DNA from 2 places in the Hylemonella sp. W303a genome. Region 1 is predicted to be linked to the other one. Evidence: riboswitches for the same ligand, from Rfam matches in the RefSeq annotation. Region 1 holds a riboswitch; the other holds the start of a gene.
The links. Region 1 has a riboswitch for S-adenosylhomocysteine ahead of metH (methionine synthase). Riboswitches for the same ligand answer to the same signal wherever they lie in the genome.

Region 1 (14,530 bases):
AAATCGTTCTCGCGCACCTCGAAGTCGATGGGCGTGAGCGCCTGGGTCTGAGTGCCCTGGGGGCTGGTAAAGACGCGCGAGACGCCCTGGATGGACAGCTTCACGGACGAGGTGTTGGATGAATGGGCCGAGGCACTCACAGCGAACTCCAGGCGAACAGGCGGCGGTTGAGGGCCTTGAAGGCGAAATCGGAAATGAGGCCGATCAGCCCGATCACGATGATGCCGAAGATGATCTGGCCCGTGTTGAGCAAGGCCTGGCTGTCGGTGATCATGTGGCCGATGCCCGAGGACGAGCCAATCAGCTCGGCCACGATGACGTAGGTCCAGGCCCAGCCCAGCACCAGACGCAGGGTCTCGGCAATGTCGGGCGCCGCGCCGGGGATCAGCACCCGCTGGACGATGCCTTTGTGACTGGCGCCCAGGGTGTAGGCCGCCTCGACCAGGTCCTTGCGGGCCGCGCCCACGGTGACCGCGACCATGAGCACGATCTGGAACACCGAGCCGATGAAGATGACCAGCACCTTCTGCAGCTCGCCGATGCCCGCCCAAAGGATGAGCAGCGGAATGAAAGCCGAGGCCGGCAGGTAACGGCAGAACGACACAAAGGGTTCGAGAAAGGCTTCGACGCCCTTGTGCGCGCCCATCGCGATGCCCAGGGGCACCGCGATCACGGCCGCCAACAGGAAGCCACCGAAGACCCGCCACACCGTCATGCCGATGTCGTGGATGAAGTTGAACTCGGTGAACAGCAGCCAGCCTTCCCGAGCCATGGTCAGCGGACTGGCCAGGAAGGTGGATGAGACATAACCGCCGAGCGTGAAGAAGGCCCAGACACCGAAGAACACGACGAAGAAGCCCAGGCCCAGCATCCAGCGCGCGCGCGCGCTGACAGGCTGCAGGGGCGCCAGGCCGCGGCGGTGACGCCTGGGCATGGCCGGCATGACGGGAGGCAGGGTCATGGCTTTACTTGATGAAGCGGGTGTCGTACATGGCGTCGTAGTTGTCCGGCAGCTTGCGGATCACGCCGGCTTCCAGCAGGATGGCCGCGGCGTCTTTCATGAAGGCCTGCAGATCACCCGCGAAGAACTTCTGGTTCGCCGCCTTGTCCCGCCAGCGCAGGAACTTGGAGGAGTTGGCGAAGGCCTCGCCGGTCTGCTTGACGGCCGAGCCCATGATCTCGTTGGCCTTGGTTGGGTCCGCCTTGATCATCTCCAGCGCCTCGAAGTAAGAGTTGGCCAGGGCCTGAGCGGCCTTGGGGTTGGCCTTGAGCCAATCGGGGGCGCAGCCGACCGTGTCCATCACCATGGGGTAGTCGAGCGTGGTCGCGAGGATCTTGCCCGCGGCCGGGTTGGCGCGCACGGTCGAGAGGTAGGGCTCGTAAGTCATCGCGGCGTCGTTCTGGCCGGTGACGAAGGCCTGGGCCGAAGCCTGGGGCGACAGCGTGACGGTCTTGACGTCCTTCATGGACAGGCCGTTCTTGCTCAGCATCCAGGCCAGGCCGAAATAGGGGGCGGTGCCGGGTGCGTCCACGCCCACGGTCTTGCCTTTGAGTTCGGCGATGCTCTTGATGTCGTTGCGCACGGCCAGGCCGTCGGCGCCATAGGACTTGTCCAATTGGAAGATCTGCACGATGGGCACGCCATTGGTGTTCCAGGCGACGTGGGTCTCCACCGTCGTGGCGGCGCACTGGATGGCTTGGGCGGCCAGGGCCAGGTGGCGGTCCTTCTGCGGAATCATCTTGATTTCCACGTCCAGGCCGTTCTTCTTGAAGATGCCGGCTTTGTCGGCCAGGGTCAGCGGGGCAAAACCCGTCCAGCCCGACATGCCGAGGGCGATCTTGGTGTCCTGCGCTTGAGCGGCGCTGGCAAGCAGCAGGGCCGAGGCCCAGAGGGCTGCGGATTTCACGAGGGACTTGCGCATACAAATTTCCTTTGCCTGAGAAATGAAGGACCGCTCGCGCGGCACGAAACCCGGCCCAGAGGTCACGCCGACCCAACCTGTCTATACAAGATGGGGCGTACTGAAACGTTCACCCCATCGTCCCCAGACGCTTTCGCGCCAAGACTTAGCACCGGTCCGGTGTATGTTGCCCCAGCCTGGGGCGGTTTCCATGCGGACCTGCACCATCTTGCTGTATAGACAAGCCTGTGCTAGGAAAGGTGCGATCCATTCAGCACAAGGCGTGCCAACCTCAGCCATTCAGGCTCGGGGTCGAGTTCGAATCCGTCCACCTTGCATGCCCGCGCAAGCGGACACGCCTGCAGCTTAGAGATTGGGAGCCAGCAGCCGTTGCAAGGTCTGCTCACTCAGGCCGCGGCGCCGGGCCTGGTCTTGCAACTGGTCCTCGCCGATGCGTCCGACGTTGAAGTACTGGGCCTCGGGGTGCGCGAGGTAAAAGCCCGACACACTGGCGGCGGGCGTCATGGCCAGGCTCTCGGTCAGGCCCATGCCGATCTCCTCGCAGTGCAGCAGCTCGAACATCTCTCGCTTGACGCTGTGGTCCGGGCAGGCCGGGTAACCCGGCGCGGGGCGGATGCCCTGGTACTTCTCGGCGATCATGTCCTCGTTGCTCAAGGCTTCCTGCACGGCATAGCCCCAGAGGTCGGTGCGCACGCGCTGGTGCAGGCATTCGGCGAAGGCCTCGGCCAGTCGGTCGGCCAGGGCCTTGAGCATGATGGCGCTGTAGTCGTCGTGGGCGGCCATAAAGGCCTGTTCCTTCTTCTCGATGTTCAGGCCCGCCGTGACGGCGAACAGGCCCACGTAGTCGGCCACGCCGCTGTCGCGCGGCGCGACGAAGTCGGCCAGGGCGCGGCTGGGACGCATCACCCCGTCGACTTCCTGTTTCTCGGTCTGCTGACGCAGGCCGTACCAGACCAGCGCCTCGTGCGTCCGGCTTTCGTCGGTGTAGAGCGCGATGTCGTCTTCATTGATGCTCTGCGCGGGGTACAGGCCCAGCACGGCGCTGGCCGTCAGCCAGTGGCCCGTGATGATCTTCTGCAGCATGGCCTGCCCATCGGCGTAGACCTTGCGGGCTTGTTCACCCACGACCTCGTCATCCAGGATGGCCGGATAGGCGCCGGCCAAGTCCCAGGTCTGGAAGAAGGGGCCCCAGTCGATGTAACGGGCCAGCTCGGCCAGGTCGAAGTTCTTGAAGACGCGGCGGCCGATGAACTTGGGCTTCACCGGCGTGTAGCCACTCCAGGCGATGGGGGTCTTGTTGGCACGGGCCTGTTCCAGCGGCCACAGCGGCGTCTGCTTCTTGCCCGCGTGCAAGCGCCGCACCTGCTCATAGTCGGCTTGCACCTCGGCGATGTAGTTTTGGGCTTGCTCACCCAGCAGCCCCTGAGCCACGCTCACGCTGCGCGAGGCGTCGGGCACGTACACCACGGGGCCTTCGTAATGCGGCGCGATCTTGACGGCGGTGTGCACCCGGCTGGTGGTGGCGCCGCCGATCAGCAGGGGCGTCTTGCGACTGCGGAAGTGCTCGTCCTTCTGCATCTCGGCCGCGACGTACTGCATTTCTTCCAAGCTGGGCGTGATCAGGCCCGACAGGCCAATGATGTCGGCCGACTCGGCCTTGGCCTTGGCCAGGATTTCATGGGCGGGCACCATCACGCCCATGTTGACCACGTCGTAGTTGTTGCACTGGAGCACGACGGTGACGATGTTCTTGCCGATGTCGTGCACGTCGCCCTTGACGGTGGCGATGACGATCTTGCCGCGCGCGCTCACGTCCTGGCCCGCGGCTTCCTGCTGGCGCTTTTCTTCCTCGATGTAGGGCACGAGGTGGGCCACGGCCTGCTTCATCACCCGCGCGCTCTTGACCACTTGGGGCAGGAACATCTTGCCCGCGCCGAACAGGTCGCCCACGATGTTCATGCCGTCCATCAGCGGGCCTTCGATCACGTGCAGCGGCCGACCGCCCTTGGCCAGAATCTCGCGGTAGACCTCCTCGGTGTCCTCGGTGATGTGCTCGGTGATGCCATGCACCAAGGCGTGACTCAGGCGTTGGGCCACGGGCAGGGCTCGCCATTCGTTCTTCTTGCCTTCGTCCTTGGCTGCGCCCTTGGCGCTCTCGGCGATCTCGACCAGGCGCTCACCGGCGTCCTCTCGGCGGTTGAGCACCACGTCCTCGACACGCTCGCGCAGCACCGGGTCCAGATCGTCATACACGCCCACCATGCCGGCGTTGACGATGCCCATGTCCATGCCGGCCTTGATGGCGTGGTAGAGGAACACCGTGTGAATGGCCTCGCGCACCGGCTCGTTGCCGCGGAAGCTGAACGACACGTTGGAGACGCCGCCGCTGACCTTCGCGCCAGGCAGGTGGTGCTTGATCCAGCGCGTGGCCTCGATGAAGTCGACCGCGTAGTTGTTGTGTTCCTCGATGCCGGTGGCAATGGCGAAGATGTTGGGATCGAAGATGATGTCCTCGGCCGGAAAGTCCACCTCGTCCACCAGGATGCGGTAGGCCCGCTCGCAGATCTCGACCTTGCGCGCATAGGTGTCGGCCTGGCCCTTTTCGTCGAAGGCCATGACCACCGTGGCGGCGCCATAACGCTTGATCAGCCGCGCCTGGCGTTTGAACTCGTCCACGCCCTCCTTCATGGAGATGGAGTTGACGATGCCCTTGCCCTGAATGCAGCGCAGGCCCGCCTCGATCACGCTCCATTTGGAGCTGTCGATCATCACCGGAACACGAGCGATGTCGGGTTCGCTGGCGATCAGGTTCAGGAAACGCACCATGGCGGCCTGGCTGTCGAGCATGGCCTCGTCCATGTTGACGTCGATCACCTGGGCGCCGTTCTCGACCTGCTGACGCGCGACAGCCAGGGCTTCCTCGAACTGGCCGTTCAGGATCATGCGGGCAAAGGCCTTGGAGCCCGTGACGTTGGTGCGCTCGCCAATGTTGACGAAGAGCGAGCCCGGTCCGATGGCCAGGGGCTCCAGGCCGGACAACTTCAAAGGAGGAAGAGAGACTTCAGACACGGCTCACCTGCGAAAAGACGGGGTCAGGTGAGCGTCGTTGCGGAAAGTAGGCTCCAAGCCTGACGCACATGGCGTGCGCTGCAACGCTCCTTGGAGGATGCGCGATTTTAAGGGGCGGCAGTGGCCGGCAGGCCGAACACTTTGTCGAAGGCCCAGGTGAAGGCGAAGGTGTAGCCCAGAAAGAACAGCACCAGCCCCAAATCCATCACCAAGGCGTGCCACAGGCCGACGTCCAACCACCAGGCGATCAAGGGCACCAGCATCAGCACCAAGCCGCCCTCGAACATGAGCGCATGTACCACGCGCCGCGCAAGGCCCCGACCGCGCACCGACTGGCGGGACTCCCAACGCTCAAAGGCATGGTTGAACACAAGGTTCCAGAGCACCGCCGTGACCGAGCAGGCCACGGACAGCGCGCTGGCGCGCCCGACACCTTGGCCCGAGGCCAGGGCGAAACCCACGGTGCATATAGCGATGGCGATGGCCTCGTAGAGACCGACATAGACGATCTTGCGTCGAATACCTTGCATGGGAACTTTCTGTAGGGGTTCAGGCGGCCTCGACCGGAATCACGCGGCGTGTTGGGCGGGGCTCTGCTTGAACGGCACGCGCGCGCAATTGACCACAGCCACCGTCCACGTCCTGCCCGGCCGACTGGCGCAGCTTGGTCAGGATGCCGCGCTGGTGCAGTCGGCGCGCCATGGCCACCGCGGCTTCCCGCGCGGGACGCCGGTAAGGCAGGTCGTCCACCGCGTTGTAGGGAATGAGATTGAGTATGGCGTACTTGCCCTGCAGCAGGCGCACCAGCCCCTCGATTTCCTCGTCGCCGTCATTGATACCTTCGAGCAGCGTCCATTGGTACTGGATGGGGTAGTCGGTGAGCCGCGCGTAACGCTCACCCGCGTCCACCAGCTCCTCGGGCGTGAGGCGCGGCGCACGCGGCAGCAGCTGCGCGCGCAAGTCGGCCCGCGTGGTGTGAAGTGACAGGGCCAGGGCGGGGCGCACCTGGTCGGCGCACCGGCTTTGCAAGGCCTCGAACACCCGCGGATCACCCACCGTGGAGAACACCAGGTTCTTGTGCCCGATGTCCCCCGCTGTGCCCAGCAGATCGATGGCCTCGAGCACGTTGTCCAGGTTGTGCGCCGGTTCGCCCATGCCCATGAAGACGACGCGGCGCACGGTGGCACGGGCGCGGGCCAGGGCCACCTGGGCGACGATCTCGGCGCTACCGAGCTGACGGATCAAGCCCGTGCGACCGGTCATGCAAAAGACGCAGCCCACGGCACAGCCCACTTGGGTGGAAACGCACAGCGTGGGGGTGCGCTGTCGAGAGTCCGCCGTGGGCATGAGCACGCTCTCCACCAACTGACCATCGGCCAGCGCCACGACCTGGCGCCGCGACCCGTCCTCACCGGGATGTTCGGCGTGCAGCGTCGCCAGCGCGGCCAGATCGCGTGTGATTTCCGGCAAAGCGGCGCGCAGTGATGCCGGCAGGAAGTTCTCGATCGGCCGCGGGCCATCGTCTTGCGGCTTGGCCTGAGACCAAAGCCGCAGGACGCGGTATTCGTGACGGGGATTGGCACCCAGCGCCCGCAGACGCCGGCGCAGGGTTTCGATCTGCATGGGCGGGAAGCGGAGCCCCGAGAGTGGGGCTCCGAACCCTTTAGCTTACCTGTTTGGCGCTCGACCGGCTGGACGAGGTGCGCACGCTCCAGAACATGGTCACGGCCAGAATGCCCACCACCACCGCCAGGGAAACGGCGACCGGGATCTTGTAGATGTCGATCAGCATCATCTTCGTGCCGATGAAGACCAAGACCACGGCCAGGCCATAGTTCAGCAGATGGAAGCGGCTGGCCACGGCCTGCAGCAGGAAGAACATCGCACGCAGGCCCAGGATGGCGAACACATTGCTGGTGAGCACGATGAACGGGTCCTGCGTGATCGCGAAGATGGCGGGAATCGAATCCACCGCGAAGATCACGTCGGTCAGGCCGACCAAGGCCACCACCATGAGCAGGGGCGTGGCAATGCGCTTGCCGTTCTCGATGGTCCAAAACTTCTCACCATCAAAACCCTGGCTCACCGGCATGATGCGACGCAGCAGGCGCAACGCGGGGTTGTCGTCCAGGCTGCCCTCCTTGCCTGCGGCCCACCACATCTTGATGCCGGTCAGCACCAGGAAGCCGCCAAAGACATACAAGATCCAGTGGAACTGCGCCAGCAACCAACTGCCCGCGAGGATCATCACCGTGCGCAGCACGATGGCACCAATGATGCCGATCATCAGCACCCGCTTCTGGTACATGGGCGGCACCGCGAAATAGGTGAAGATCATCAGGAAGACAAAAATGTTGTCGACCGCCAGGCTCTTTTCGATGAGGTAGCCCGTTAGGAACTCCAGCGACTTCTCATGGGCCAGGGCGCTTGAACCCGAGGTGTCGAACACCGCCCACCAGAGCAAGCCGTTGAAGATGAAGCTCAGGGCGATCCAGATCAAGGACCAATTCAGGGCTTCCTTGACGCCCACCTCGTGGGCCCCCTGTTTTCTGAGAACGACGAAGTCGACGAAGAGGGCCGCCAAAACGAAGGCGACAAAAACGATCCACAGCCAGAGTGGCGCAATGCTTTGCATGAGTAAGACCTCGGTTGCAGTGTTGAACAACACCCGCAAGGTCTTGCCTGACCCGGGCGTGGTGCCCGGGCCGAAATCCCGGCCGCGTTGAAGCGGCGTACTGACGGGACCCCGTCGACCTGTTCCAGCGTTGCGCCGGACCGGTCGCTTGACTACTCCCCTTGATGGGAGTCGCGATTGTGCCGTCGCGCCGAAACCCCCAAACGGTGTGGGGTCAGGCAGCTTCTCGGTAGAACGGCCCGGAGGCGTTCAGAGCGCGAGCCGCCATGGGCACCATGGCCTGTCGGATCGCGCCGATGTGCTCGGGCGTCGTTCCGCAGCAGCCGCCGACGATGTTCACCAGCCCCTCGGCCGCGAACTCGTGCAACAAGCGGCTGGTGACATCGGGTGTCTCATCGAAACCGGTGTCACTCATGGGATTGGGCAGGCCGGCGTTGGGGTAGCAACTGATGAAGGTGTCCGGCGCTGCCTTGGCCAATTCCTGGATGTAGGGACGCATCAGCGTCGCGCCCAGCGCGCAATTCAGTCCTATCGCCAGGGGTCGGGCGTGCCGCACGCTGTGCCAAAAGGCCGTGACGGTCTGGCCGCTGAGGATGCGGCCTGAGGCATCGGTCACCGTGCCGCTGATGAGGATGGGCAAGCACTCCCCGGTGGCTTCGAAGGCCTCGTCGATGGCGAACAGCGCGGCCTTGGCGTTCAGCGTGTCAAAAATGGTCTCGACCAGCAGCACATCCGAACCGCCCTCGATCAGAGCGACGGTCTGCTCGAAGTACGAGGCACGCAACTCTTCGAAGTCAACATTGCGAGCACCCGGGTCGTTCACGTCGGGGCTGATGCTGGCCGTGCGCGGGGTCGGGCCCAGGGCGCCCGCGACATAACGCGGCTGCTGGGGCGTGCTGAACTTGTCACACGCGGCACGGGCCAGGCGCGCCGACGCCAGGTTCATCTCGCGCGCCAAACCTGCCATGTCGTAGTCGGACTGGGCAATGCGGGTGGCGCCGAACGTGTTGGTTTCGATCAGATCGGCGCCCGCTGCAAGGTATTTCTCGTGAATGGCGGAGATCACATCCGGCCGGGTGAGCGAGAGCAGCTCGTTGTTGCCCTTGAGGTCACGCGGAAAGTCGCCAAAGCGGGCCAGCGCCTCGGCGGGACCGCCCTCGCCACGGTACTGCATCTCGCTCAGCTTGAAACGCTGGATCATGGTGCCCATCGCGCCGTCGAGGATGGCGATGCGTTGTTTGAGCGTGCCAGGCAGTTCACGGGCGCGGGTGTAGACGATCGGTTTCATGGGTCGCATTGTAGGGAGGCGACAATCGGGCGATAGCCCGGACCCCCTCTTGAACGCGCCGCACCCTCCCCTGAACGACACACCGACCGCGCGCATCCTGCGCGACGTGTTTGGCTACGCGGCTTTTCGTGGACCGCAACAAGCCATCGTGGAGCACGTCACCGCCGGAGGCGACGCGCTGGTACTCATGCCCACGGGTGGCGGCAAGTCGCTCTGCTACCAGATTCCAGCCATCGCGCGTCAGCAGGCTGGGATGGGCGTGACCATCGTGGTCTCGCCTCTGATCGCGCTCATGCACGATCAGGTTGGAGCGCTGCACGAGGCGGGGGTGGAGGCGGCTTTCCTGAATTCCAGCCTGGGCGGGGAAGAAGCCGCGCAGGTGGAGAAACAGCTGCTGCGCGGCGAGTTCACCCTGCTCTACGCCGCGCCCGAGCGTCTGACCACGCCGCGCTTCCTGGCCCTGCTGGATGCGTTGCGTGAACGCGGGCAACTGGCCCTGTTCGCGATTGACGAAGCCCATTGCGTGAGCCAGTGGGGCCACGACTTCCGGCCCGAGTACCGCGCCCTGAGCGTGCTGCACGAACGGTTTGCCGGCGTGCCGCGCATCGCCCTGACCGCCACGGCCGACGCGCTGACGCGCGCGGACATCGTGGAGCGGCTCCAGCTGCAGGAGGCTCGGCAATTCGTCAGCAGCTTCGACCGCCCCAACATCCGCTACACCATCGTCGAGAAAAAAGACGGCCTGACACAATTGCTGCGCTTCATTGAACGCGAGCACGAAGGCGAGGCGGGCATCGTCTACTGCCAGTCGCGCAAGCGGGTCGAGGAAGTAGCGCGGCAACTGGTGGACGCGGGCATCCACGCTCTGCCCTACCACGCGGGCCTGGATGCCTCGGTGCGCCAGCGTCACCAAGACCGCTTCCTGCGCGAGGAAGGTCTGGTGATGGTGGCGACCATCGCCTTCGGCATGGGCATCGACAAGCCCGACGTGCGCTTCGTCGCCCATCTGGACATGCCCAAGAACATTGAGGGCTATTACCAGGAGACCGGTCGCGCCGGCCGCGACGGTGAACGGGCCGACGCCTGGATGGTTTACGGCTTGCAGGACGTGGTCAACCAGCGCCGCATGATCGACGAGAGTCCAGCGGCCGAGGAATTCAAACAAGTGCTGCGCGGCAAGCTCGACGCCCTGTTGGCGCTGGCCGAGGCCACCGACTGCCGCCGCGTGCGCTTGCTGCATTACTTCGACGAAAGCTCAGCGCCCTGCGGAAACTGCGACAACTGCCTGAACCCACCTGCGATTCGGGACGGCACCGAGCTGGCGCGCAAGCTGCTCTCCTGCATCTACCGCGTGCAGCAAGCCAACGGCCTCAGTTTCGGCGCGGGCCATCTGATGGACATCCTGCGCGGCAAGGACACCGACAAAGTGCGGCAATATGGTCATGAGCGCCTGAGCACCTTTGGGATCGCAAGGGATGCCAGCGAAAGCGAGTTGCGCGCCGTGCTGCGCCAACTGATTGCCATCGGCGCGGTGGCCGTGGACGCCCAGGCCTTCAATACTTTGCGGCTGACCGAGGCGTCGCGCGCGGTGCTCAAAGGCGAAGTGCCGGTGCGGCTGCGCGAATCGGTGGCGGACTCAACGCCCACCCGCAACCGCAGACGAGCGACGGTGAGCGCCCCAGCAGCGCAAGACTTGGACGTGGATGCCCAAGCACGGTTCATCAACCTCAAGGCCTGGCGTTCCGAAGTGGCCCGCGCGCACAACCTACCGGCTTATGTGATCTTCCACGACGCCACCTTGGCGGAAATCGCCCGTCGCCAGCCCCGCAGCCTGGACGCCCTGCAGGAAATCGGCGGCATTGGCGCACGCAAGCTGGACGCTTACGGAGAAGATGTGCTGCGTGTCTGCGCAGACCACTGAAAAGCAGAAATGGGTAAATTTTTCCCAGAAACCAAGAAATAAAGAAACCGATACCAATCTGACAAGCAAACTCGGAAAGATTGCAAGCCAGTTCCCAGACCTTGCGCTTAAGCTGCGGCCCATGAAATCCCTGCACCGCTTTTTCACGGAGCATCCCGCCAGCGTGGGCGAAAGTTATCTGCAGCACCTGTGCGCCGCGCTTTCCTTCGCCGGCCCCTTGCTGATCGCTGCTGTCTGCGCGACCTTGCACGCCATGCTGCCGGGTCTTTTCCCTCGGACGGCAAGCCAGATCGTCGCGCGCTTGCATGTCCGCATGGTCACGCACCGGACACGGATGAGCACGAACGCGAGCACGCCCCGAGATTGAAAGAGTTTCGAACAGAGGCCCAAACCTAAGCCCTTTTGGGGTGGCCATGGGGGTTACGCGGTGCAGGCAATGGATTGAACCCGAGGCCCCACCTGAACTTGCAGGGTTCGTGCGGACTCGCCGCCCTTTTGGGCTCGGTTAGAATGTTTCGCGTCCCTACGAGTCGATCACGAGGAAACCCATGTCCGAGCATCAGTCCCCCGCCACCCACGATCCGATTGAACAGATCGCGCACACCGCTCCGGTGGTCATTCCCGTTCTGGGCGGCTTGTTGATTTTCCTGCTGGCCTTCATCGCCGTGTTCATGGCCTGAAGCTAACGCCGCAGGATCAAAAAGGGGACCTTGAAGGTCCCCTTTTCATTTGGGCTTGCAGGTCAGGTGTGTGAGCACCCGACCGAGTGGCAGCACCGAAGATCAGCGTGCCAACTCCATCCCTCGACTGGCGCGAACACCCGCAGTTTCATGCAAGCTCAGCACCACGGCCTGTGGCTGCAGACCGGCCGGCAGAATCAGCTTGCCATCCATTTTGATGTAGCGCGCCACGCGCAGGCGGTAGTTGGGATCGGAAGCACTCTCGGAAGTAATGACCTGCTGCTCGGGCCGCCCGTCCTTGAGCCCCAGCACGAGGAATTCAAAGCGACCCTCGAAAAGGCGCCCATTGTTGACCAGCTCAAAGGAGTAGTTGAGCTGCCCTGGAACAGCGCCATTGCGCGCGACTTGCAGGGTCTGGACTTGCAACCCTTCCAATGAATGCGATGCCAGCACGTCGGCCAGAGGTTGCGTGCCATCGGCCTCGCGAGGCTGCGGTGCTGGGGAGGCCGCAGAGACAGCCGGCTTGTCGGGGATGGCGACGGCTTGTGGCACGCCGTCCACCTCCAACTGCGTGGAATAAGCAAGGTCACCACTGCCGGACAGGCCAGGCTGGTAATAACGCCCCGCGTAGAAGCTGATGGTGCACAACACCACGACGAGGCACAGCTTGAAAAAAGACCGCGCCCAGGCTTTCCAGAGTGGGATGGGGTCTGTGATGACGATGCTAGGCGTCATCTCGGAAAATATGGTGCGCTTGGACGAAGAAGACACGCTGTTGAGACTTTCGATGGCTAGGCTCACCCGCCGGATTCGTAGATTTGCTATTTTGGCGCCGGGGGGCAAGCCCTTGACAAATCGACCCCTGATCCAACGACGTCGTTATTCTCACGCAGAGAGGGCCGCGCGGTCTAGTAAACAAGCGTAAAAAACAAAAGCCACCGGCTTGCGGTGGCTTATCGAAGGGGTTGGCAGGTGCCCAGATCGCCCGCCCCTTTTCGGCACATGCCCCAGGGGCTTCGAAGCCAGGCCCGTGTAGCGCACGAACCGGCCGAAGTGATCATTCGTTCCAGATGCGGCGGCTCAGGCGGGACAGACGCGCCGCGACTTCAGGACGCAGGCCACGGGCCGCAGCCAGAGCCGAGACGAACTCTGCGGCATTGATGTCCAGGGCGGAGTTGCTCTTGCCACCCTGACCCAGTTCGGGACCCTGGCCACCGCCAAACCCGGTCTCGCCCAGACTGCTCTTCAGGGCAACGGGGCTTTTGACCGCGTCCAAGGCGACTTCCTCGCGCAGCACAGCGGCGCGAATGTCAGCCATGACGCGCGGATCCTTGTGCGCCAGGGCCCACAGGCGCTCGTCGGCGCGGCGGTGCGCCACGGTGCGGGACCAGCTGTCCAGACCCCGGGTCAGGCGACCCGCAAGGCTGCGCGCCGTGGGCGCCAGCAGAGCGACAGCCGAAAAGCCAACCACCCAGGTCAACACCCATGCCGCCATCAAGTGGCCATCGGCCCAGGTGTCCACGAGCTGGTCCGTGACCACGAGCAGGGTGGCCACCATCGCCGCCAGCAGAACGACTGCCAGACCGCGCGAGGCACTCAGATTCTTGCGCAGGCGGGTCGCGAGGTGACCAGCGGCCTCGACCGTACGCTCAAGGCGCTCGGCACCCGGATGGCTGCGGGGATAGTCCAGATGAATGAAGCTGTTGGTTGTCATGGTGATTCCCTACGAAGTTGCTTTGATGTGGCGATTGGATTGGTCGCAATACTAGGGTTTTCTCTGATGCTGCTCAACTTTATATTGTTGATATTTGGTATTCATATTGGTGATGTACTGCGGAGCCAAACTTCCCATGCCCGAACAGCTCAACTTCCGCACGCTCGATCTCAACCTCCTGCGGGTTTTTAACGAAGTCATGACCGAGCGCAGCTTGACAAAGGCCGCGTCAAAGCTTGCGCTCACTCAGCCGGCTGTTAGCAATGCTTTGCGCCGCTTGCGTGATGCACTGGGTGACGAGCTGCTGCGCCGCAACGGCCAGGGCCTGGAGCCCACGCCTCGCGCCATGGCCCTGTGGCCGGCCGTGCAGCAAGCCTTGCGCCAGCTCCAGGAAACCCTGGCGCCAGGACACTTTGTCCCCGGCGAGGCCACAACGACTTTCGTGCTGGCGATGGCCGATGCCACCGCGGCCGAGCTGATCCCTGGACTGGTCCAAGTTCTAGATCAGGAAGCACCGGGCGTCTCCATCCGCGTGGTTCCGCTGACCACGCGCGATCCGCGCCGTCTGTTGGACGAAGAAGGCGCCGATTTGGCCGTCGGCTATTTCCCGGCGGTGATGGCCGGCTTGACGGCGCAAGCCCAGGCCGGAGAAACCGTGCCTTACGAGCACCAGCGTCTTTACTTGAGCCGATATGTCTGCGTCATGCGCCGCGGTCACCCGCTCGCCGAGCAGGAATTGACCCTCGATCGGTACTGCGCGGCACGTCACCTGCTGGTGACGTTCTCGGGAAGACCCTGGGGCTTCATCGATGAGGCACTGCAGGGATTGGGGCTACGGCGCAACATCGTGCTCACCGTCAATCAGTTCTTCACCGCAGGGCGCGTGGTGGCGGGCTCCAATCTGCTGACGGTCCTGCCCCAGCACTTCGTGAACGCCACGGGCATCGCCGACCATCTGGTGCTGCGCGAACTGCCCTTCGCCGTTCCCGCCATCCACGTGGACGCGCTCTGGCACCGGCGGCTGCGCCACCATCCGGCCCACACATGGCTGCGCGGAGTGATGACCCGCTTGCCGCCCCAAGGCGTCGCTGCGCCCTCACCCGCACTTTCTTGACCCAGCGCAAAAAAGCCTCGCGAAACCTGCTCATCATCCAAAGCCTGGCTGATACTCTCGGCTTGGAGACAATTGATCCGGCGACCCACGCCGGCCCACGCGCCAGGGGACCTTGGTCTTCATTGGCGACAACCTCACGAAAGGAAACCTTCCATGAAGATTCTCTTGGCCGTTGATGGCAGCGAGT
Region 2 (14,530 bases), on a different contig from region 1:
GAGCGCTTTCGGGAAGCCGGCCTTGATGTCGAGGCAAACTCCGCGCGCCCCTTACTCCATCTCGGCCGGTTCGTGCCTAGACCGAGCGGCGGGTGCTTCAAAATCCGACAGTTGCCAGAAGATCGCCGCTGATGCGATGGTCATGAGCCCCATGCAGACGAAGGTGCCGCGAAAAGCCGGCAGGGCAGCCGCCGCTTCCACTGGACCGAAATAGCCCGTGAAGGCCGCCAGCACGGCGCCCGCTGCGGCCACGCCCATGCCCATGGCCAACATCTGCACCATCGACAGCAGACTGTTGCCGCTGCTGGCCATCGTGGGGCCCAGGTCCTTGAGGGTGAGTGTGTTCATGGCAGTGAACTGGATGGAGTTGACCGCACCAAAGACCATGAGTTGCACGACGCGCAACCCCACGGGTTGGTCGAGGGTGGTCAGCGCGAAACTCGCGGTTGCCAAACCCACCAGCAGCGTGTTGAGGACGAGCACACGGCGGTAACCGAAACGCGTCAGCAGCCAAGTGCCCGGGCGCTTCATGCCCATGCTCGCGAGGGTGACGGGCAACATCATCAACCCCGCCTGCAAGGGCGAGTAGCCCATCGTGACCTGCATCAGCAGCGGGATCATCAACGGCATGCAAGCGCTACCCAGGCGCGAGAACAAATTGCCCAACAAGCCTATGCGCAAGGAGGCCACGCCGAACAGATGGGGCGAAAACAGCGGATTGGGATGGCGCAATGCGTGCATCCAATAAGCCGTCAGACTGGCCAAGCCAAAGATCATCAGGACCAACACACCGGCTTGGCGCAGCCCCAAGCCTGAGAGACCATCCAGCGCGAGGGATAGGCTCACCATCCCGAAGGCCAGGAGGAGGTAACCGGTCAGATCAAAGCGCGCCAATGCGACGTTGCGCTGCACGGGCATGTAGCGCAAGGTCGCGAGACCGCCGAGCAGACCCACGGGCAGATTGATCAAGAAAATCCAGTGCCATGTCGCCACCTCCACGATCCAGCCCCCCAACGTGGGGCCAATCAGTGGGCCAATGAGCCCAGGGATGGCCACGAAACTCATGGCTTGAAGAAAACGCTCACGCGGGAAGGTCTTGAGCACCGCAAGCCGCCCCACTGGCAGCAGCAGTGCTCCACCCAGGCCTTGGAGTACGCGCGCGGCCACCAGCAGGCTCAGGTTGCCGGCCATTGCGCACAGCAGCGATCCAGCGGAAAAGAGCACGATGGCGCTCATGAATACCGGGCGCAATCCAAAGCGATCCGCCAGCCAACCTGAGGCGGGGATCAGCATCGCCATGGTCAGCGAATAAGCCACGACCACGGACTGCATGCGCAAAGGGCTTTCGCCCAAGCTGCGTGCCATCGCAGGGAGCGCGGTATTGACGATGGTGGCGTCCAGGGTCTGCATGAAGAAACCCACCGCCACCAGCCACAGCAGGGAGCGCAACTCAGCTTCCGTGGGCGCAGCAGCGGGAGCAACGGTGTTCATGGGGCAGCAACTAGCAAACGGGAAGAGGCGACGGGAACCCCATCGTGCCAATGCAAAAAGCCACCCGGAGGTGGCTTTGCGTGTCAGAGGCGGAAAGTACTCACGCAGAGAAGCTCGATCCGCAACCGCAGGTGGTGGTGGCGTTCGGATTCTTGATCACGAACTGCGCACCCTGCAGGTCTTCCTTGTAATCGATCTCAGCGCCCACCAAGTACTGATAGCTCATCGCATCGATCAACAGGGAGACACCATTCTTCGTCATGGTGGTGTCGTCTTCGTTGGCCACTTCGTCGAAGGTGAAGCCGTACTGGAAGCCGGAACAACCGCCGCCCTGCACGAACACGCGAAGCTTCAAATCCGGATTACCTTCCTCAGCGATCAGGTCAGCTACTTTGGCAGCCGCGCTGTCAGTGAAGAGGATCGGCGCGGGCATCTCGCTCACGACATCGGTTTGGACGGATTCGGCAACGGCGCTCATGGAAAACTCCTTCAGGCAGGAAGTTGTTCAATAACAGGGCTGCGATGGTACACCCAATGGTCACCCTAGGCGGCGTCCCGAATACAAACCCACACCGCTGGCGAAGCCTTCCGACGCTGGGCGCGTGGCCCGCGTTCAGCAGCAACCGGCGGTTCAGATCTCTGTCGCTCAGTTGCCGGTTGCAGCCAGCTTGAGGGCCGGCTTGTCTTCCAGCATCGAGGGCGTGGGACGCAGCAAGCCAGCGATGATCGCGCCTTGGTGCATTTCCAGGGCGGTGTAGAACACATCACCTTCAATGCGCGCCTTGGGCTGCAGCTCCAGCATCTGACGGGCATAGACCGGGCCTTTGATCGTGCCATTGACGATCACGTGATCAGCGTGCACCTCTCCAAGAATGGACGCGGTTTCAGAGATCACCAGGATGCTGCTGTCTTCCTCGCGGGCACGCACGTTACCAACGATGGTGCCGTCCACGCGCAGGCCATCGCGAAAGTGCACATGGCCTTCGATGTGATTGCCGTCGGCAATCAAACTGCGAATGGCCGGGGGTTTTTGCTTGCTGAACATGGGAACAACTTTCTACTCAGAAATTCGGCGTGAAACGCGCAACGCGCGGTCACATCCTTGCGAATTCAGATTACAACTTGACTGACTGCTCCGCGCGCACCGCGTCGCCCTGCATGACCTTGGCGCTGATGCTCCTGATCTCGGTGTCTGGAGGCAATTGGAAGGTTCCCTCGGCGCGCGCATATTGACGCAAACGGATGGGTTGCGCGCCTTGCGGCAAGGGGGCCGACCACGGCCGCCCCGACTGTACGCCGATGAACTGAACTTCCAACTGTCCGCTGAACTCACGCGCGTTCTTCTGAGGCTGAATCACCAGAACCTGCCACTTGACTTGCTGGCCCTGCCCGTCTTGCTGAACGACAGCCTGCAGTCCGCGGATCGCAAGGGCCTCAGACCCACCCTCCGTTGGGATCAGACGCTCGAAGAAGCCCAAATCATCGCGCAAGCGCTGATTATCTGCCTCCAGTTGCCTGTTGAGTTCGGTCAGACGCTCCTGAGCAGCCTGCTCGGCAGCCATCAAGGTGGAAGCTGTGTTCGCCTTGGCCAGCGCCTCGTCACGCTCGTCCTTCATGGAGCGCGCCTGACTGCGCAGCTCGGAAAGCTGCTGCTCCAGTTTCTCCACATAACCCGCGCTGCCACCTTCGATACCCGCAATGTCGCGACCGAATTCGAAAGCCCACAGGCCAATGGCAGCACAAAAGCCAAAAGTCACGGCGGCAATGACCCAACGCAATGGCCAAGGCAAGGAGCTGCGCACGGACATGCGCGGTGCGCTCACCGTCAGACGCCGAAGTAGCAGACGCATTCGCATAGGGGGAAAAGTCTAGCAGCCGCGCAAAGAAAAAGGCCGCCGGATTAAAGCCCAGGCGGCCTTTAGATTGCAACAGATTGTCAGGCTCATGACAGACGCATGAGCGACCCCGACATCCACCTTGGAGACGAGATCATCCATAGACATACAGCTCTGACAACTGCTCTCATCATGCTCCCACCCACGCCACTGCCACATAGGGATAGGGGCATAGGCAGGACACGACTCGCATTAGCGCTTGCTGAACTGCTTGCGACGACGCGCGGAGTGCAGACCGACCTTCTTGCGCTCGACTTCGCGCGCATCGCGCGTCACGAAACCGGCTTGCGACAAGGCGGGCTTGAGCGCCGCGTCATAGTCAATCAGCGCACGGGTGATGCCGTGACGCGTCGCGCCAGCTTGGCCCGATTCGCCACCGCCGTGCACATTGACCTGGATGTCGAAAGTCTCGACATGGTTGGTCAGCACCAGAGGCTGCTTCGCGATCATGATGGAGGTTTCACGGCCGAAGTACTCGGCGATGTCCTTGCCATTGACCGTGATCTTGCCGGAGCCCTTCTTCAGGAACACGCGCGCGACGCTGGACTTGCGACGGCCCGTGCCATTGTTCCATTCACCAATCATTTCGGACTCCTTCAGATGGCCAGCGGCTTGGGTTGCTGCGCGCTGTGCGGATGCTCTGCGCCGCCATAGACCTTGAGCTTCTTGATCATGGCGTAGCCCAGCGGGCCCTTGGGCAGCATGCCCTTGACAGCCTTCTCGAGTGCGCGGCCGGGATGCTTGGCTTGCGAATCACGGAAGTTGGTGGCGGTGATGCCACCCGGGTAGCCCGAGTGACGGTAATAGATCTTGTCGAGCGACTTCGTGCCGGTCACCTTCAGCTTTGCAGCGTTGATGACAACAATGAAATCACCGGTATCGACGTGAGGCGTGTAAATGGCCTTGTGCTTGCCGCGCAGACGGAGTGCCACTTCGCTGGCGACACGTCCGAGCACCTTATCGGTGGCGTCAATCACAAACCACTCGTGCTTCACGTCAGCGGGCTTGGCGCTGAACGTAGTCATGAGTTTTCTCTCTTGGAGGATGGTTTGGCGGGCCCTTTTCCACGGTCGGTGCTCCTCTTGAGGGAGCCTCTTAGGTGGTAATGTCCGAGTCGATGCGCCAAGATTACCCCTCGGGGGAGTGCGCAAGTACTGCATCGACAGCCTTCGCCGCGGGACCACAAAAGCGCTGCGAAGCCTGCCATTATACAAATTCCAGGCTCGCCGGGCAGTTAACATCGGGCGGCCATGTTCAGCTACCGACACGCCTTCCATGCCGGCAACCATGCCGACGTCCTCAAGCACAGCATCTTGATCGCGATCGCGCGTTATTTGACGCAAAAAGACACTGCACTCACCGTCATCGACACCCACGCTGGCGCTGGCCTGTACCGCCTGGACGGCGACTACGCGCAAACCAGTGGCGAAGCAGCCGACGGCATCGCAAAGTTAATCGAAGTGCACGCTCACACACTCCCCGAGATCGTGCGAGATTACGTGGAGCTGGTCAACGAGTTCAATCCGGGCGCGGCCTATTCCCAATCCAGCACCCCCAAGGTCTACCCGGGCTCACCCTTCGTTCTGCAACGCCTGCTGCGCCAGCAAGACCGTCTCAAGCTTTTCGAACTGCATCCGACCGACAGCAAGGCACTCGCAGCCAACATCGCCCAACTGGAGGCTGAGCGGCAGATCGCGGTACTGAGGGAAGACGGATTCGGTTGCGTGACCCAATTTCTGCCCCCGCCGTCGCGCCGTGCCCTTCTGCTGTGCGACCCGAGCTATGAGATCAAAACCGACTACGCACGCGTTGCCAGCCTGCTCGCCGAGGGATTGAAGCGCTTCGCCACGGGCTGTTACGCCATTTGGCATCCCATCATTCCACGCCCGGAGGCCCACGAACTGCCGAGACGCCTGCGGACCCTGACCAACCAGGCCGGTAGGCCCTGGCTGCATGCCACGCTGACGGTGAAGTCGGGCAAGGACGCCACCGGCTTGCCCGCCAGTGGCATGTTCATCGTCAATCCGCCGCACACCCTGCAAGACGCCTTGAAATCGACCTTGCCACAGCTCGTCGAATTGCTAGGGCAGGACCGCAACGCGGCTTACACGCTGGAAAGCACAACGCACTGAGACTGCCCCCGAGTCCGGGGCAATGCACCGCCGGCCGGCCAGGTGCCAGACACGCTGCAGGCTTAGATCAGACCCAGCCGCTGGCTGATCTCCAACGTGGCCGCGCTCTGGTTCATGCTGTAGAAATGCAAGGCGGGCGCACCACCGGCGCGCAACTGTTCGCACAAGGCCGTCACCACATCCAGACCAAACGCCTTGATGCTGGCCGTGTCATCGCCATAAGCCTGCAAGCGCAAACGCACCCACCGCGGGATCTCCGCGCCGCAGGCGTCACTGAAGCGCATGAGCTGGGTGGAGCTGGTGATGGGCATGATGCCCGGCACGATGGGCACGGTCACCCCCAGCGCGTCGGCGTCTTCGACGAAACGGAAATAGGCGTCGGCGTTGTAGAAATACTGGGTGATGGCCGAATCCGCGCCAGCCTTCACTTTGGCTGCGAAAGCTTGCAGGTCGGCCTCGGGGGACCGGGCCTGCGGATGCACCTCCGGGTAGGCCGCAACTTCGAGATGGAAATAATCACCCGTCTCAGCACGAATGAACGCCACCAAATCACTGGCGTAGTGGAACTCACCCCCAGCGCCATAGCCGCTGGGCAAATCACCACGCAACGTGACCAGGCGCTTGACCCCCATGCCTTTCAAGGTGGTCAGGTTCTCACGCATGGTCGATTGAGTCGCACCAATGCAGGAAATGTGCGACGCGGCGTCCAGGCCCTCGGCCAGGATCTCTTTCACGGCGGCGAATGTGCCTTCCTGGGTGGACCCGCCTGCGCCATAAGTGACTGAACAGAATTCGGGCTGCAGCGCATAGAGTTGCTGACGCACGGCGCGCAGTTTCACGACGCCCTCGGGGGTCTTGGGCGGAAAGAACTCAATGCTCAAGGGCAATGATTGCGGTGCTTGTTGTTCGCTCATGCGAGCCTCACGGTGATTTGATCGCGTGGATGAAAAATTCGCGGTTGCCATCGCCCCCGGCGATGGGGGAGTCGAACCAGTCACGCACCTGCAGTTCCAGGGACTTGCAGGCATCTCGCAGGCGTTGCTCCACCAAGGGGTACATGCTGGGGTCTCGCACCACGCCGCCTTTGCCCACCTGCCCCGGTTGCAGCTCGAACTGGGGTTTGACCAGCGTCAGCAGATGCCCGCCGCTCTTGAGCCAAGGAACGAGGGCCGGGAGCACCAGGGTCTGCGATATGAAAGACAAGTCGCCAACGAGCAGATCAAAGCCGCCGTCCGGCACCAGGTCCTCGAGCGCGGCCATCACGGCGGCCGGGTCGCGCGCATTCAAACTTTCAATGCAGACGACCCGCGCGTCCTCGCGCAAGCGCGGGTGCAGTTGCGCCTGCCCCACATCCAACCCCACCACCCGCACCGCGCCAGCCTGCAAGAGGCAATCGGTAAAGCCGCCGGTGGACTGACCCACGTCAAGGCAAACCCAGCCAGCGACCTTGAGACTTGCCCGCTGGAGCGCTCCCTCGAGTTTGAGCCCTCCGCGAGAAACGTAGCGGGCCTCCGAGTCATCGAGCAAGCGCAACTCAGCCAACAGGGGCAGTTCGTCGCCATTCTTGGCCACGCGCTTCCACTCGCCGACCGACGACTGCCATTCGACACCTGCCGCGATCAGCCGCTGCGCCTGCGCGCGCGACACGGCCAGACCGCGGTCGACCAGCAGTTGATCAGCGCGCATGGGTGATGTGGTGGCGTGGCGAACGGAATGCGATGCAGCGCGCAGGCCACCAAAGAACACCGCAGCGCACTGGCTGTACGCGAGGATTTTCTTCGGGCTGCAACGACGCAACGCGCCGGCGCGATAACCGCCGTTCAATAGCGGTAGGTATCCGGCTTGTACGGGCCTTGCTTGGGCACGCCAATGTAGGCGGCCTGCTCGTCCGTCAGCTCGGTCAGCTGAGCGTTCAGCGTCTTGAGCTGCAGGCGCGCAACCTTCTCGTCCAGGTGCTTGGGCAGCACATAGACCTTGCCGTTCTCGTAGAAATCGCTGTGCGTGAACAGCTCGATCTGGGCAATGGTCTGATTCGCGAAGGACGAGCTCATCACGTAGCTCGGGTGGCCCGTGGCGCAACCCAGGTTCACCAGACGCCCCTTGGCCAGCAGGATGATGCGCTTGCCGTCCGGGAAGATCACGTGGTCCACCTGGGGCTTGATCTCTTCCCACTGGTATTGCTCAAGCGAGGCAACCTGGATTTCGTTGTCGAAGTGACCGATGTTGCAAACGATGGCGTTGTGCTTCATCGCCTTCATGTGGTCGTGCGTGATCACGTCCTTGTTGCCGGTGGTGGTGACGAAGATGTCGGCCTTGTCGGCCGCCCAGTCCATGGTCACCACGCGATAGCCTTCCATCGCCGCTTGCAAGGCGTTGATAGGGTCGATCTCGGTGACCCACACTTGGGCGCTCAGGGCGCGCAGGGCTTGGGCGCTGCCCTTGCCCACGTCGCCGTACCCGGCCACGACGGCGATCTTGCCGGCGATCATGACGTCGGTCGCGCGCTTGATGCCGTCCACCAGCGATTCACGGCAACCATAGAGGTTGTCAAACTTGCTCTTGGTCACGCTGTCGTTGACGTTGATGGCGCGGAACTTCAGCGTGCCCTTGGCCGACATTTCCTTCAGGCGATGCACGCCCGTCGTCGTTTCCTCGGTCACGCCGATGATCTTGGCGCTCTTGCGGGTGTACCAGGTCGGGTCCAGGGCCAGCTTGGCCTTGATGGCCGCGAACAGCTCACGCTCTTCTTCGCTGCCCGGGTTGGCGATCACGGACGGATCTTTCTCGGCCTTTTGACCCAGGTGCATCAGCAGCGTCGCGTCGCCGCCGTCGTCCAGGATCATGTTCGGGCCTTCGTTGGCGTCACCCTTGGGACCGAAGTCGAAAATGCGGTGGGTGTAGTCCCAGTAATCCTTCAGCGTTTCGCCCTTGTAAGCGAACACCGGCGTTCCGGTGGCCACCAGCGCGGCGGCGGCGTGATCCTGAGTGGAGAAGATATTGCACGAGGCCCAGCGCACTTGGGCCCCGAGCGCTTGCAGCGTTTCGACCAGCACGGCCGTCTGGATGGTCATGTGCAGCGAGCCGGTGATGCGCGCGCCCTTGAGCGGTTGGCTCTTGGCGTACTCCTCGCGGATCGCCATCAGCGCGGGCATTTCGGTCTCGGCGATCTTGATTTCCTTGCGGCCGAAATCGGCCAAGGAAATGTCGGCGACGACGTAGTCTTGGGAAGGTTTGAGGACGGCACTCATGGTGAACTCCAAAGCTGTAGCGGTTGAACACCACCGGAGTCGACGTGCGCGGGGAAGACCTCACCTCACGACGACCGGTGGGTGAGCGCAGTTGGAAGGCAGGGCCTGCCGCCCTGGGGTTCGAGCCTCGCCGCTAGGCCTGCTGGACAGGCACAAGGGCTGCAACGCTCCTCGAACGAAGCGGATTGTAACGCGCACACGAAACGACGCCAGTCGGATCAACCAGCATTGCGAGGAAACGGCCGGCCCTCGCTCCACCGAAAAGCCGCCGTTGTGAGCCGTTCCTGGGCAAGCTGGGTCAGGCTGCCTATGTAATGCCCGGCCGCCAGCATGTCTGCGCGCTTCAAAGTTGCGTCGGCGAGTTGCATCGTGAGCCCATGACCAAACTGGGAAATGCCCACGGACACCGTGTCCAAGGGGACTCGGTGTCGCCCACAAAGTTCACCGATGCGGCGTAAAAGATCGCTCGAGTGGGCATCAAACCAAGGCTGTTCCGCTCGCGTCACCCGCCCAAGCCAGCGCCAGACCAAGCCATGCAGGTGCCGGCGGGCTGGGTGCGGCATCAGGCCATCCAGGTCCACTCGACAGCGCAGCATGGCGTAAAAATCGCCCAGCAGCCGATCACCGGCCTCCCGGATCGCCCCGGCCACGGCCTGCCGGACCCGCAAACGGGGGTGCCAGCGTGGCAACCGCGCAGGCAGGGTCTCGCGTAGGCGCCGTACTTCCCGGTCTTCCAACTCCCTCATGGCAGACAGTTGCGCATGCCACTGACTCCCACTTGGCGCTCCCAGACTCTGACATGGTTCGCCCATCGCCATATTCCCTCCAGAACAGCACCTCAGAATCGCCTCAATTGGCTTGACATGAATTATTGATCAACTCTCACAATTTTTGTGATTAAAAATTCATTTTCTGTGCGGCCTTGCTCCTACCTTTCGCGGCATGGTCACTACTCCACACACCAGCGAAGCCCAAGCTTTTGCCTCACGCCTGCGACAAGCCCTCGCCGCTGCCGGAGTCAAGGTTTCGCCCACGGTCGTGGCCAATGAGTTCAATCTGAGGTACTGGGGCCGCAGCATCACGCCGCACACGGCGCGCAACTGGCTGCTGGGTGTGTCCATTCCGATGCAAGACAAGCTGCGTGCCTTGGCCGACTGGCTGCAAGTGAGTCCTGACGAGCTGCGCTTTGGCCTCGACAGCGGTGGCACGCGCGCCGTGCGCGAACCCGCCTCGCCTTGGGGCGAGCTGTCCATGCAGGACCGGGAGATGCTCAAGCGCTACCAGGCACTGCCCGCTGAAGCCCGCAAGACCGTGCGCGACGTGATCGCGGCCCTGCATGCCAACGCGCAACATCCTCCCCTGGAAAACTGAGCATCGGCGCGCCGAATAAAATCCGCGCTCCAGCAAGCCGCTTCTGTTCTGGAGTAGAGGGCTTGCTTTTCCTTTTTCCGGAACCACCCCGTGTCCCACGCCCCCCACATCGCCGAGGAAGTCCGGCGCCGCCGCACCTTCGCCATCATTTCCCACCCGGACGCCGGCAAGACCACGCTGACGGAAAAGCTGCTGCTGTTCTCGGGCGCGATCCAGATCGCGGGCTCAGTGAAGGCGCGCAAGGCCAGCCGCCATGCGACCTCCGACTGGATGGAAATCGAAAAGCAGCGCGGGATCTCGGTGGCCAGCTCGGTGATGCAAATGCAATACCGCGAGCATGTCATCAACCTGCTCGATACCCCTGGCCACAAGGACTTCTCGGAAGACACCTACCGCGTGCTGACCGCCGTGGACTCGGCGCTGATGGTCATTGACGCGGCCAACGGCGTGGAAGCGCAGACCCGGCGTTTGATTGAAGTCTGCCGGCAACGCGACACCCCCATCATCACCTTCGTCAACAAGATGGACCGCGAAGTGCGCGACCCGCTGGACATTCTGGACGAAGTCGAACGCGAACTCGGCATGCCCTGCGTGCCGATGACCTGGCCCGTGGGCCAGGGCAAGAGCTTCGGCGGCATCATCAACCTGCGCACGCAGGCGATGACGGTGTTCGAGTCAGGCAGCGAGCGTCGCCCGCAGGATTTCGAGTCCATCCCCGTCAGCGACCGCGCCGCGTTACAGGCGCGCTTCGGCAGCGAATTCGACGCCGCCCAAGACAGCATGGAACTGGCCACGGGCGCCTCACCCGCCTTCGACCGCGAGGCCTTCCTGGCTGGCAAGCAAACGCCGGTGTTCTTCGGCTCTGGCGTGAACAATTTCGGTGTGATGGAAGTGCTGGACGCGCTGGTGGACCTGGCGCCTTGGCCCAAGTCCCGCACCAGCTCCCTGGTGGTCAACAAGGAGACCGTGAACAAGGAAGTGCTGCCGGACGACCCGGCTTTTTCAGGCGTGGTCTTCAAGGTCCAGGCGAACATGGATGCCAACCACCGCGATCGCATCGCCTTCGTGCGCGTAGCCTCGGGCAAGTACCAACCAGGCATGAAGCTCAAAGTGCAGCGCACGGCCAAGGAACTGCGCCCGACCAGCGTGGTCACCTTCATGAGCCAGCGCCGCGAGGCCGTGGAAGAAGCCTACGCGGGCGACATCGTGGGCTTCACCACCCACGGCGGCGTGCAGCTGGGCGACACCATCACCGACGGCAGCGTGGCCCTGCAGTACACCGGCCTGCCCTTCTTCGCACCCGAACTGTTCATGACGGTGGTGTTGAAAAACCCGTTGCGCACCAAGCAGCTGCAGCAAGGCCTGGCCCAGCTCGGCGAGGAGGGTGCCATCCAGGTCTTCAAACCCGAGATGGGCGGCAACATGCTGCTGGGCGCCGTGGGGCAGCTGCAGTTCGAAGTCGTGCAGCACCGCTTGAAGAGCGAGTACGACGCCGACGTGCGCCTGGAAGGCTGCCAATACACCGGCGCGCGCTGGATCACGGCCGACACGCCCGCTGAGCTGAAGGCCTTCTGCGACGCCTACCCGCAGCGCTTGGCGCGCGACGCGGCCGATACCCTGGCCTACCTCTGCACTTCGCCTTACGACGTGCGACTGGCTCAGGAGCGCTTCCCCAAGATTCACTTCCACCCGCTGCGCGAGCACGCGGGATTGGCCTTGGAACAGCACTGACAGCGTCACGAAGCGATGCCATGATGCGGGCCGCATTGAACGCACTCGCATCGCGCTGGGGCCGCGAGTTCCAGCCCCCTTCACTCATCCGCACAATTCCAGGAGGAATCCCCATGAAAATCCGCGTCCTGCCCACGGGCTTCGCGCTTGCCGCAGCCCTCTCTATCGCCTTGTTTTGCGGCCCGACCCACGCGCAGCTGTTCTTGCCGAACCCGGCAGCGGCGACCACGATCACCCTGGACGCGCAATCCTCGGTGGAAGTGGACAACGACCGCATGCACGTCACGCTCGGCACATCCGAAGATGGCGAAGACACCCGGGCGCTCACGCAGCGTGTGCTGGCTCGACTGAACGAAGCGCTGACGCAGGCTCAGAAGACCGCAGGCGTCGAGGCCCGGCTGGGCGGCGTGACCACGCAACCCATCTACGACGCCAAGGGCAAGACACCGCGCTGGACGGTGAGCGGCAGCATCGTGCTGCAATCGCGCAACTTCGCTGAACTGGGGGCCTTGAGTTCCGACCTCAGCCGCGAGATGCGCATCCAATCGGTCGACTTCTCTCTCTCGTCCGCGGCCCACGACAAGGCGCGGGACAAGCTGATCGCCGAATTGGCGCAAAGCGTGGAGCAGAAGGCCCGCGCCACGGCGGCCGCCTTCGGTTTCGCGCAATACCGCATCCAAAGCCTGGCGCTGGACCAGTCCCAGGCCATGCCGCGCCCGATGCGAGCCCTGGCCATGGCCAAGGGCGCTGACATGGCCAGCGAGAGCATGCCTCTGCCGACCGAAGGGGGCACGACCACCGTCACCCTGCACGTCACCGCGACCCTGCAGGCCGATGGCAAGGCGCCGGTCCGGTTGCGCTGACACCCGGAGCGAGGCCACGCATGGTCTCGCCCGGTCGGGTTTCAAGGGCTGATTATTTTTGTTTTGGAAATACCGAAGTTCGGTTTTGCTGATTTATCTGCGGTTTAAGCAAGCATACAGTTCATCCCATCGACGCAGCGCTCACCAACAACGCTCATCGATGTGGCCTTGAGCTCGGTCAGACCGACCTGCCGACCACTGCCCATTGAAGCAAACTGAAAGGATTTCCATCATGAACCGCAGCACTTCCCTCTCCCTCGTTGCCATCGCCGCCGCCCTGATCGCCGGCCCCGCCCTGGCTGACACCGCCAAGACGCGGGAACAAGTCCAAGCCGAGCTGGCCCAGGCCGTGCGCAGTGGCACGATCGTGGCCGTTGGTGAAGACAGCCTGACCCTGAACGAGCAGTTCCCCGGCCTGTACCCGCAACAAACGGCCAAGGCCGGCAAGACCGCCGAACAAGCTCAAGCCGAACTGACCGCGGCGGTGCGCAACGGCGATATGGTGGTTGGCACCTCCAGCAAGATGAATCAACTCTTCCCTGACCTCTACCCGAAGCAAGCCGCCAAGGCAGGCAAGACGCGTGAGCAGGTGCAAGCTGAGCTGGCCGACGCTGTGCGCACCGGGGACATCGTGGCCGTGGGTGAAGACAGCACGACGCTGAACCAACAGTTCCCCGGTCTGTACGCTCAACAAGCCTCGTACACCAACACCGCCGCCCGCAAGGACCGCGCTGTGAACTTCAACTGAGCATTCAGGCTCACTCGCAAAGCCCCGGCAGTCGCCGGGGCTTTTTCATTGGCGAGGTGCGATCGGCGCGCGCTGCCACGTCGAGAATGTGAGCCTCAGGACATTACGTGCCTGGAACTTCAACCGCCCAAAAACCAAGACGCCAGGACCCGCTGCAACCGCCGATGGCCTTGCTGCAGATGCAGCATGTGCCCACCTTTGGGGATGACCACGTACTGCTTGTCCGGATTGGGCAAGGCCGCGAAAAAAGGCAGCAGGCCCTGGGTGTCGGCCACGTCATCGTATTCGCCGTGCACCATCAGCGTGGGCACGGTGATGCGGCTGGCGTCCACCAAGGGCAGGCGGGTGAGCACGTCGATCTGCGGACCCGTGGGCGATTTTTCCTCGGCTGCCACGGCGGCGCGGGCGAATGCCTCCATCACCGCCGGATCGTTCACCTCATCCGGTGTCAGCGAATGGAAACGCAACTTCCAGCCCGACTCGGTGATTCGGATGTAGGGGCTGCGCTGGAAGACCGCCAAGCGCGGGCGGCGCGTCTCCAGGTCCGGGCTGTTGGCATGCATCTGGGCATAGCTGGCATAACGGGCCACTTTGTTCGGGTGAGCCATCACGAATTGCCCGCCGTACTGCGTGCCCCAGGACCAGGCCAGCACATGCACCCGATCCACGCCGCGCAGTGCGCGAACATGGTCCACCACCGCCCCCAGATCGCTCGCAGCCTGCTCGGTCGTCAGGAACGCGTCGGGTTTGGTGGAGCGGCCGAAGCCGCGCACGTCGAGCGCGAACACGTCGAAACCCTGGCGCGCGAAAAAGTCCATGGCGCTGTAGCTGGGTTGACCCGGCACCTGCAGATCGAAGCTTTCTTGACCGCCCGTCGCCGAGCCGTGGGCCAGCACGAGCACGGGCTTGCCCTCGGCCTGGCCCGTGAACTTTTCCCACGCATGCAGGCGCAGTCCTTCGTGCTGCACCACATGCGCCACGCCGTGTATTGCTTCCATCGCGCTCACTCGCCGCTGGGCGGCCCCGGATAATGTTGCCGCGCATTCTCCCT

Region 2: linked by a shared signal. The riboswitch ahead of ahcY (adenosylhomocysteinase) and the one ahead of metH (methionine synthase) in region 1 are both predicted to bind S-adenosylhomocysteine.

What each region holds. Positions count from the first base shown of each region.
Region 1 covers NZ_JBKFDG010000004.1:327,302-341,831, reverse strand. Annotated here, with positions in the region: gene ACLBKS_RS10010 (ABC transporter ATP-binding protein) at 1-140, opposite strand, end outside; gene ACLBKS_RS10005 (ABC transporter permease) at 137-961, opposite strand; gene ACLBKS_RS10000 (ABC transporter substrate-binding protein) at 966-1,922, opposite strand; gene metH (methionine synthase) at 2,268-4,991, opposite strand; S-adenosyl-L-homocysteine riboswitch at 5,014-5,089, opposite strand; gene ACLBKS_RS09990 (PACE efflux transporter) at 5,099-5,521, opposite strand; gene ACLBKS_RS09985 (RNA methyltransferase) at 5,541-6,614, opposite strand; gene ACLBKS_RS09980 (TerC family protein) at 6,655-7,626, opposite strand; gene ACLBKS_RS09975 (homocysteine S-methyltransferase family protein) at 7,841-8,914, opposite strand; gene recQ (DNA helicase RecQ) at 8,913-10,835, shown strand; gene ACLBKS_RS09965 (DUF6356 family protein) at 10,816-11,202, shown strand; gene ACLBKS_RS09960 (hypothetical protein) at 11,384-11,515, shown strand; gene ACLBKS_RS09955 (DUF6776 family protein) at 11,618-12,250, opposite strand; gene ACLBKS_RS09950 (hypothetical protein) at 12,573-13,229, opposite strand; gene ACLBKS_RS09945 (LysR family transcriptional regulator) at 13,366-14,343, shown strand; gene ACLBKS_RS09940 (universal stress protein) at 14,497-14,530, shown strand, end outside.
Region 2 covers NZ_JBKFDG010000001.1:72,697-87,226, reverse strand. Annotated here, with positions in the region: gene mdtD (multidrug transporter subunit MdtD) at 52-1,491, opposite strand; gene erpA (iron-sulfur cluster insertion protein ErpA) at 1,592-1,969, opposite strand; gene ACLBKS_RS00405 (polymer-forming cytoskeletal protein) at 2,138-2,536, opposite strand; gene ACLBKS_RS00400 (DUF6776 family protein) at 2,607-3,341, opposite strand; gene rpsI (30S ribosomal protein S9) at 3,579-3,971, opposite strand; gene rplM (50S ribosomal protein L13) at 3,983-4,411, opposite strand; gene ACLBKS_RS00385 (23S rRNA (adenine(2030)-N(6))-methyltransferase RlmJ) at 4,637-5,518, shown strand; gene metF (methylenetetrahydrofolate reductase [NAD(P)H]) at 5,581-6,432, opposite strand; gene ACLBKS_RS00375 (TlyA family RNA methyltransferase) at 6,440-7,204, opposite strand; gene ahcY (adenosylhomocysteinase) at 7,339-8,766, opposite strand; S-adenosyl-L-homocysteine riboswitch at 8,843-8,945, opposite strand; gene ACLBKS_RS00365 (hypothetical protein) at 8,985-9,512, opposite strand; gene ACLBKS_RS00360 (hypothetical protein) at 9,709-10,137, shown strand; gene ACLBKS_RS00355 (peptide chain release factor 3) at 10,228-11,868, shown strand; gene ACLBKS_RS00350 (SIMPL domain-containing protein) at 11,982-12,731, shown strand; gene ACLBKS_RS00345 (DUF4148 domain-containing protein) at 12,964-13,479, shown strand; gene ACLBKS_RS00340 (alpha/beta fold hydrolase) at 13,599-14,477, opposite strand.